One region of the Carnobacterium antarcticum genome, then DNA from elsewhere that is predicted to be linked to it. Evidence: riboswitches for the same ligand, from Rfam matches in the RefSeq annotation. Region 1 holds a riboswitch; the other holds the start of a gene.
The links. A riboswitch is a leader RNA that binds a small molecule or an ion and turns the genes downstream of it on or off. The one in region 1 is predicted to bind thiamine pyrophosphate.

Region 1 (4,425 bases):
GAGAATTTTTGATAACGTTATAAAGCCGCAGTCTTTTCTTGATTTCTTTTTGCTCTTTGGAAAGGTTAGAAGAGTCAAACAGACTCAAGACATCGTTTACAAAATTAGAAAATAGCGGCATGAAAAATCCTTGTGTTAATACTTGGCCAGGCATTACCCCAACGTAGTCAGAGTCTGGTACGTTTGCAGCTATCAATGTTTTTAATTCTTTACAATAACTGCCTGTAACAACGATTTCATCTTCTTTTTTATTCAAAGCTTGAACTAAGTCATGAGAGTTTTGAATGTCATACACAATGATCATCTCCTTATTATTATGTTAAAATTAAAGCAATTTATCAGTATAGTCGTAGTATAATACGAACTTTATTAAAAAGGTAGGGATGGAACAGGGCGAACAATAATTAAACACTAGTTTTGTATTTGCTGAAAATAGATAAGGAAGCTCACAATAGTTAATAAAACTAAGACAGCTAATGTGATTAAAGGCTGCTGTTTAAAGAACTAAAATCTTGCTTTTCAGCTTTATAATGAGGATTCACTCTTTTAATATTGTAATCGCTATTGGTACTTATGAAACTTCCGCTAGGCAAATTAAATACGAACAAAACAACGTAAAGGATACCAGCTATCAAACTTGAATGAACGCCCCAGATAAAGTGTGCTAATGTTGCTAAAATAATTGGAACAATGCTTAACAAAGCTAAATTTATTAATCTCTTTTTCAAAATAATTACTCCTCTGTATAAAAAGACAATCAGTTATAAATCATTTCAAACTCTTCACAAACAACTGGAATATTCTCGCTGAATCTAAGGTTAGTCTCCTGATATATTTTTGTGAAAAAGTCTATGTGTTCTTTTCTCCAATAAGTTAAAGTTCTATCGCCTTCACCTTCTTTGAAGGCATGTTCTGCAGAGACCTCATTAAGAGGAACAACGTAAACTTTTGTCGTTTTTGTCATGCATATAGCGTTGTCATTACTATCTAGTATGATACTTAACTCATTCACTTGAGGTAATGGTTCATCTTCTAGAGCATATAATTCATAGGCAGATGTTGTAGCTGTTTTAATATTTTTTAGCGTTAACTCTGCCAATTGATCAGGAATCGCTCCGTAACTCCAAGCACTATAAGCAGAATCTTGATATTCTGGATGTAACTGTATAAAATTATTCCACATTTGTTTTGCTTTCATAAAAATCCCCTATTCGAAAATGTTATTATGCAACTATAATTAGTATAAACTTAAATAAAATAACATGGTAGTGTTTAATCAAAAACGTGTGTTAAAGTGAAATCAGAAAAAGGAAGGAAAGAAGGATTAAAATGAATAAGAATAAAATTAAAAGAGTTGCTCTACTTGCAGGACTGTATCTAACAGCTAATTTAGTTACTCAATATTTTAAAGGACAAAGTATTGATTTCACCTCAGCTCTGATCGGAACTCTTATCTTTTCTGTTTTCGTGACTTTAGGTATACTGTCTTCAAAAAAGTAAAGATCTGTTTATGACAAAATGTATGTGGTAACGAATAAAATGAAACTATTCTCTATAAAAGTGAGATGAAAAACATTATAACACTACTTATCATAAGATTTCTGATTGTGAAGGTTAACAGGGTTTATCTGAAGATGATTGATTAACTATTTTAGATATAGTAAGCTTATCAGTAATTAAATGTTTTGCAGGGGGACACATTTGTGTTGAGAAGGTAAAACCTGACCCTTTGAACCTGTCAGTTAACACTGACGCAGGGAGCACTATGTACATATGTATTGAATGATATGTACTGAGCTCTCCATTATTATGGGGAGCTTTTCTTTTGTAAAATTTTTAATCGCGGGGGGACACACTTGTGTTGAGAAGGCTAAAACCTGACCCTTTGAACCTGTTAGTTAATACTGACGTAGGGAGCAATTAGTGGTTTTCTTATACACTTTTTTAGTCTCTACAACTTTTGTAGGGGCTTTTTTTGTGCTTGCGTTCAAAAAAGGAGGGCTGGGATTAGTGTATTTTGAAGTGATTTGAAAGAAATATAGATGAGTCAGTACGAATAGTAAACTTAAATGTTAGATAAAAAATTAAAAGAAAGAGGGATCAAGCATGTTATCACAAATTAAAAAAGCAGCCCCTTTAGTGCACTGCATGACAAATTATGTTGTCGCTAATTTCACGGCTAACGGCTTACTTGCAATTGGTGCTTCGCCTATCATGGCTGATGAAGTGAATGAGGTTTCTGAAATAGTCTCGATTGCCCAAGCAGTGCTTATTAATATTGGAACGGTGAATGACCGTACAGCAAAAGCCATGCTGCTTGCTGGCAAAAAAGCAAACGAGTTGGGCATTCCTATTGTGCTCGATCCTGTAGGCGTAGGTGCCACAAACTATCGAAAACAATTGGTTCAGCACCTTTTAAAGGAAATTCAGTTTGATTTGATTCGATGTAACGCAGGTGAATTAGCAGCAATTGCAGGTGAAGATTGGCAGTCAAAAGGTGTAGATAGCGGCATAGGCGAAATAGATATCGCTAGGGTAGCGAAGCGGGTTGCTTTGCAGTACAAGTGTCTGGTTGTTGTAACTGGGGAATCTGATTTCGTAACAGATGGGCACAAAGGACTTCATATTGCTGGAGGCAGGGAAATCGCTACACGCATCACGGGTACAGGTTGTTTATTAAGCGCCATCTGTGCAGCTTCTCTTGCTAGCAGTGCAAAACCGCTTGAAGGCTTAGTTACGACTTTAAAAGACTACAAACAAGCTGCTGAACAAAGTACAGAGGAAGTAGGAATATTTGCTGTACAAATGATGAATGCATTACAAAAGTTAGCGGAGGTAAAGAGATGATTGCATTAACGATTGCGGGATCAGATTCAGGCGGCGGCGCTGGGATCCAAGCGGATATAAAAACTTTTCAAGAACTTGGTGTCTTTGGAACGACAGTAGTAACAGCTTTAACTGCCCAAAATACGCTCGGTGTACATGGCATTTTTGAAGTAACGCCTAGCTTTGTACAGCAACAACTGCAAAACGTACTAGATGATTTTTCTGTACAAGCAATGAAAACAGGTATGTTGTTTTCGGCTGAGATTATTGAAGTTGTAGCTGGAATTGTACATCAACAAAAAATTCCATTGGTCGTCGATCCCGTCATGATTGCAAAAGGCGGGGCAAGTCTATTGCAAGATGCAGCAGTAACGGCATTAATCGAAAAACTTTTACCGAATACAACCATTTGCACACCAAACATTCCAGAAGCAGAAATACTAACCGGTATACGCATCAAAGATTCTAAAGATATTGAAAGAGCTGCAGAGCGAATCCTGCAAATGGGGGTTCAATGCGTGGTCATAAAAGGCGGGCATTTAGATGAAGATCAGGCGACGGACAGAGTGTATACTCACCAGAAATCTTTTACGATAACGACTCCTCGTGTCCAAACAAAAGATACACATGGGACAGGTTGTACGTTCTCGGCAGCTCTTACAGCAAATATAGCAAAAGGGCTACCGCTGCAGGAATCGATTATTGAAGCGAAAAGATTTATTCACTTAGCTATTTCTACGCCTCTTCATATTGGGAATGGTCATGGACCAACGAATCATTTTGCTTATAAACGCGAGCAAGGAGTCTGCGAGGTAGAAGTGAATGGATTGTAATAGATTGAATGTTTATTTTATAATGGGCACTGTAAACTGCAAAAAAGACCCACTGAAAACGCTCGAAGAAGCCTTACAAGCGGGAATCACCTGTTTCCAATTACGTGAAAAAGGCGAAGGAGCTTTAATAGGCGCAGCTTATGAAGAGTTTGCCCGTGCTTGCCAAAAAATGTGCCAAAGTTACCAAGTGCCGTTTATCGTTAATGATGATGTGGAGCTCGCACTTAAGCTAAACGCTGATGGTATCCATGTCGGCCAAGAAGATCTAGCCCTTTCGACATTTCGTGAACAAGCAAAAGGAAAAATAGTGGGCGTTTCTGTACACAATTCTAGAGAAATGAAACAAGCTATACTTAACGGAGCAGATTACGTGGGAATTGGTCCGATATATAGAACAAAATCTAAAACAGATGCAAAACCTCCTGCTGGATTGCCTTTTTTAAGTGCGATGCGAAAACAGGCTGGCAATTTCCCAATTGTTGGCATAGGAGGAATTACAGAAGAAAATGCTAGTGCTGTTCGTTCTTCAGGAGCAGACGGCGTGTCGGTTATTTCAGTTATCTGCCACAGCAAAGATATTAAGCAAACGGTTGAGAATCTGCTTTTAGAAAATATAAATTGATTGTTTAGGACGAACAAAAAAAGAGTTTGCATCATTAAATTGTTATGCAAACTCTTTTTACTGTAAAATTGATTGAAGTTATGGAAAGTAAAAATAAAGTTGTCATTATTTTATGAAAAGAGGAGCATGGTTCTATGGGATTTA
Region 2 (4,425 bases), 860 kb from region 1:
TAGTTTGAAACTTCGAATATCAAAATTAGCTGTTCCAATTGAGCAGATTTCGCCGTCTATCACAATTGTTTTGGCGTGTAAGAACCCATTATTATAGATGTAAACTTCAGCTCCAGCGGCTACCAATTCGGCAGCGTAGTAAGTAGTTGCTCGGTAAATAAACGGATGATCTGGTTTATTAGGAATCATGATTTTAACATCAATACCAGACATGACGGCTATTTCAATAGTCTCCAGTACTGAATCATCCGGTACAAAATAAGGAGTTTGGATAAAAACGGATTCTTTTGCCATACTGATCATCTTAATGTACCCTTTTTTGATTTGTTGGGTTTCAGTATCCGGCCCGCTTGAAACGATCTGCATGTTTGACTTGCCTTTTTTCTTCATTAGCGGAAAATAACTTTCTTGGTATTCTAACTTATGATGAGAAACCGTCGCGTTCCAATCCATTAGAAAGCGGCTTTGCAAGGGCAAAACGGCATTGCCTTCAATTTTCAAATGAGTATCACGCCAATACCCAAATTTTTTATATTCTCCTAAGTATTCATCCCCAACGTTGAAACCGCCAGTGTAGCCAATTTTCCCATCGATAATAACAATTTTTCTGTGGTTGCGGTAATTAAAACGTAAATTTATAAAGCTAAAGCGGGAACCAAAAAAAGTTTCAGCTTCCCCTCCTAAAGCTTTTAGCTTTTTAAAAAATTTAGGTTTCAAAGCACGGGATCCTAACGCATCATAAATAACAAAAACTTCTACACCCGCTGCTGCCCGTTCTTCAAGAGCCGCTAAAACGCGATTTCCGATTTTATCATCTTTAAAAATATAATAAATCATATGAATATGATGCTCAGCTTTGTAAATGTCTTTAATCAATGCATCGTATTTTTCAGCACCATCTGTAAAAATTTGTATTTTGTTGCCTTTTGTTAAAATAGATTCATCGCTTTCAAGAAACAAACTTGCCATTTCTTTGGCATTTTCTGTTGCTTGTCTACTGGACAGCAAATCTTCATCATCTGCCAGCATTTCTTTTTGTGCTTGAACAAGTTCAGGCATTCCTATGCTTTCTTGAGCTTTAATATCGAAAATCTTTTTGCGGGATAATTTATTCCCGATAAATAAATAAAAAACAAACCCCACTCCCGGCAACAACATCAAAACCAATAACCATGCCCATGTAGCTGCGATATCTCGTTTTTCTCGAAAAACAGTGATCATGGCAAAAATGATATTTAAAACAATAATAGCTAATATACTCATCCAAACTATTTGCATATGTTAATCCTTTCGAAACTTTTATTCTTATCTTACTATGTTCTTTTTTCTATTGCTAGCATTATTCAACTTAGAGCGCCTTTTAAAACAAATAAAGAAGCATCCGCTTCAAAAAAAGAATCGGATGCTTTTGTTTTATCGTTTAATTCATTGGAAGCTTGATGCAGTTGGTTCTTTTGGTACAAACAAATGAGGTGCTGTTTTGTTAAAGAGAAGCAACACAATGCCTGTTGCAAACATAGTCGCCAATGCGCTTCCTCCGTTGGCAAGAAACGAATACCATAATGGACTCATTCCTTCTGGTGCATAACTTCCCCAAAAGTAATACCCTGCTATAAAGTGCCAGAAAAAACGAGCTATCGTTCCAACGATTGTTGCTAAAATGATATATCCTGCTTTTTTGACAGGTTGCTTTGCGCGAAAAGCTTGTTGAAGGGGTTTAGCAAAAAAACCAGCAAATCCCGTAAACATAAACGCTACAAAATACTCAATAAAACCTTGCAGCAGATTTAAAATAGCGACATCACCCGTCAAGTAATGTAATACTCCCCATAAAAATCCAGATGCAATACCTGCTACAGCGCCTCTTCGAAGGGCATACAGTATCATCGGGATCATTCCCAATGATATAGTAAAACCTGTACCGACAGTCGTCGGCAATAAGGATAAAACAATGGCTAAAGCTGCGACAATCGTTCCTTCGATCCATACCCGTAATCGTGTATTTTCCATAAAAAAATCCTCCTTTAGTGTGTCGAACAGTGCCACACAACAAAGGAGGAGCTCAAATTATCTTTTAAGATAAATCATTTGCCCCGTCACAATTCCTACGCTCGTGTTAACGAACAGGTTCGAAGGGTCAGAATCTAGGATTCAATCTCAGCTTTTTACAGCACCCCTTTGTGATGGTTGTTCAGTTAGTTTTTACTCTTCAAATACTACGGACAAAAAAGCTTTTTGTCAACTCTTTCTTCCGGCCGGCTTAATCCATACGCTTTATTCAGCCGATGAAAAAGCTGAACTTTCTTGATTCATTTCCTCTTTATCGTTTGAACCTGAGTCTATGTCAACCTCAGAGTCTTTAGGTATCTCTGGACTCGAAGAATCTTCTGGCTCTTCAGCCGTATCTGAAGAATTTTCTTTAGCTGGAAGTTCTGGTTCTTGCGTATCTTTTTGTGGCGCCGTCCAGTTGCTTTGAGGACTCTTTGTTGTCTTAGGAGTGGGCTGCCATGTATTTTGATTCGTTGTGCTGCTTTTGACAGAGGTAGAAGTTGATGCTTCATCTTGTTCCGACTCTTCTTGCAGAGCAGCCTCTTTTTCAATTGCTTCCATTCGTTCTTGCTCAGCCAGTCGTTCTTCTTCCAACACTCGTTCTTGTTCTTCTTGTTCTTGAAGCAGTTGTTGTTCTATAACCCTTAATTTAGTTTCTACCAACGCTAATGTTTCAAAAAGTGCTGTTTGGACTTTCTTATTTTTTATCGCTGTAATCATTGCTTTTACTTCATCGTACTGCACTTGAGTAACATCTTCTTTGACTATTTCTGTTTTGGGCTCCTCAAACAATTCAGCTAAAGTTTTCTCAGCTTTTTTTATTGCTTCATATTGATCTTTCGCTTCAGTCAAATATACCTTCAATTCGTCATATAGCAACGGAAAACGTTTTTTTATTTTTTCTAAATGAGTTTGTGCTTGTTCTAATTGGCTTTCAGACACTTCGTCAGCTAATATATTATCTATTAACAAAGATTGAACAACTTTTTGAGCTTGATACCCTTCTTCGGCTGCTCTCACTTCAGTTAGAAGCTCTTTTTTTAAAGGGCTGTCAGGAAGTTCTTTGACTTTATCTAAAGCAATTGATAGTTGCTTTTCCGTAATACCTTTTGCTAACGTCTCTTTTGCTTCCGTTTCAAATAAAGCAGCGACTAGCTTTTCTGCTTCTTTTGTCTCATCTAGCTTTTGTTCTGCTTGTTTAAATTTTTCAGTTTGTACATAACGATGGTATTTAGTGCCCCCCATGATCGTTGCTACCGTTAGCAGCACAAGAAGTGAAAGAACGATATTTTTTTTAGTCATTTTCTGAATCCCTTCTGGTCTTTCTCTGTTTTGTTTTTTATCTTTCATGTACTATATTTTTTTTGAGTAAATAAACTTGTACGCTCCATCTTCCTTGCTTCGTTTTTTTGTATCGACAAATCCCGTTTTTAAATACAGCATTTGCCCGCTTAGATTATCATAGTCAACTGCTAATACAATCTCATCGATCGAATCAAAATTTTCTTTAATGAATAGCGGCAATCGTTCCATCGAAAGTTTTCCGTATCCTTTGTTTTGAAAACGCTCGTCAATGGAATGCGCATGTAATAATAAAGCATTCTCCTCGGTTGGATAAGTCGAAAACCCCTTTTCTTTTTGTAAAATGAAAAATCCTACTAAGGTTTCTTCCTTTAAAATCAAAACCGGAAATTTTTTAGTTTCATGGAGACTATCGGTCATTGCTGTCATCGGCTTAACAGTATAAGGTGTTTCTTTTAATTGATAGTTTTCAAATAGAACTGCATCTGCTATTGTAGCTTCTTTCAATATTATTTCATCAGCCAGTACCATATAGCCTTCACCGCCTCTATAAATTTCACCTAATCGTACCACGAGTTCTAGCTTAAACTTTGTTTAGTGCTTCTATTTTTCAACGGTCGCCTTCCCACTCTTGAAAAAACTCCTTTAGATAGTTTTCCATATAAATATGTCGGTGACTTGCCATTTTTTTGCCAACGGATGTATTCATCGTACTTTTTAATTTTAAAAGCTTCTCATAAAAATGCATGATGCCAGTATCTTCACCAGAACGGTACTGTTCAAGCGTTAAATTTTCTCTTGGAAGAAGGTCTGGATGGTGAATCAGACGACCGTGTGCTCCGGTATAAGCCATTGTCCGAGCAATTCCAACAGCTCCCATAGCATCTAAACGATCTGCATCCTGAACTATTTTCCCTTCTAATGAAGAAAGTCTTTTTTTATTCGTTCCGCCTTTATACGACAAATGTAAAATAATATCTAAAATAGCCATCCGTTCTTGTTCTTCCAATTCAATAGTTTTGAGCCAATTACGAATTTTTTCTTCTCCTGCTGCTTCGCTCTTGTTTAACTTCC

Region 2: another riboswitch for thiamine pyrophosphate. It lies ahead of thiT (energy-coupled thiamine transporter ThiT); the one in region 1 lies ahead of thiM (hydroxyethylthiazole kinase).

Annotation. Positions count from the first base shown of each region.
Region 1 covers NZ_CP010796.1:2,000,272-2,004,696, forward strand. Annotated here, with positions in the region: gene NY10_RS09455 (hypothetical protein) at 1-295, opposite strand, end outside; gene NY10_RS09460 (hypothetical protein) at 483-728, opposite strand; gene NY10_RS09465 (ASCH domain-containing protein) at 758-1,198, opposite strand; gene NY10_RS12620 (hypothetical protein) at 1,330-1,500, shown strand; TPP riboswitch at 1,680-1,777, shown strand; TPP riboswitch at 1,835-1,933, shown strand; gene thiM (hydroxyethylthiazole kinase) at 2,107-2,847, shown strand; gene thiD (bifunctional hydroxymethylpyrimidine kinase/phosphomethylpyrimidine kinase) at 2,844-3,659, shown strand; gene thiE (thiamine phosphate synthase) at 3,649-4,281, shown strand.
Region 2 covers NZ_CP010796.1:254,848-259,272, reverse strand. Annotated here, with positions in the region: gene cls (cardiolipin synthase) at 1-1,278, opposite strand, end outside; gene thiT (energy-coupled thiamine transporter ThiT) at 1,426-2,010, opposite strand; TPP riboswitch at 2,086-2,188, opposite strand; gene NY10_RS01375 (hypothetical protein) at 2,275-3,351, opposite strand; gene NY10_RS01370 (GNAT family N-acetyltransferase) at 3,403-3,924, opposite strand; gene NY10_RS01365 (HD domain-containing protein) at 3,962-4,425, opposite strand, start outside.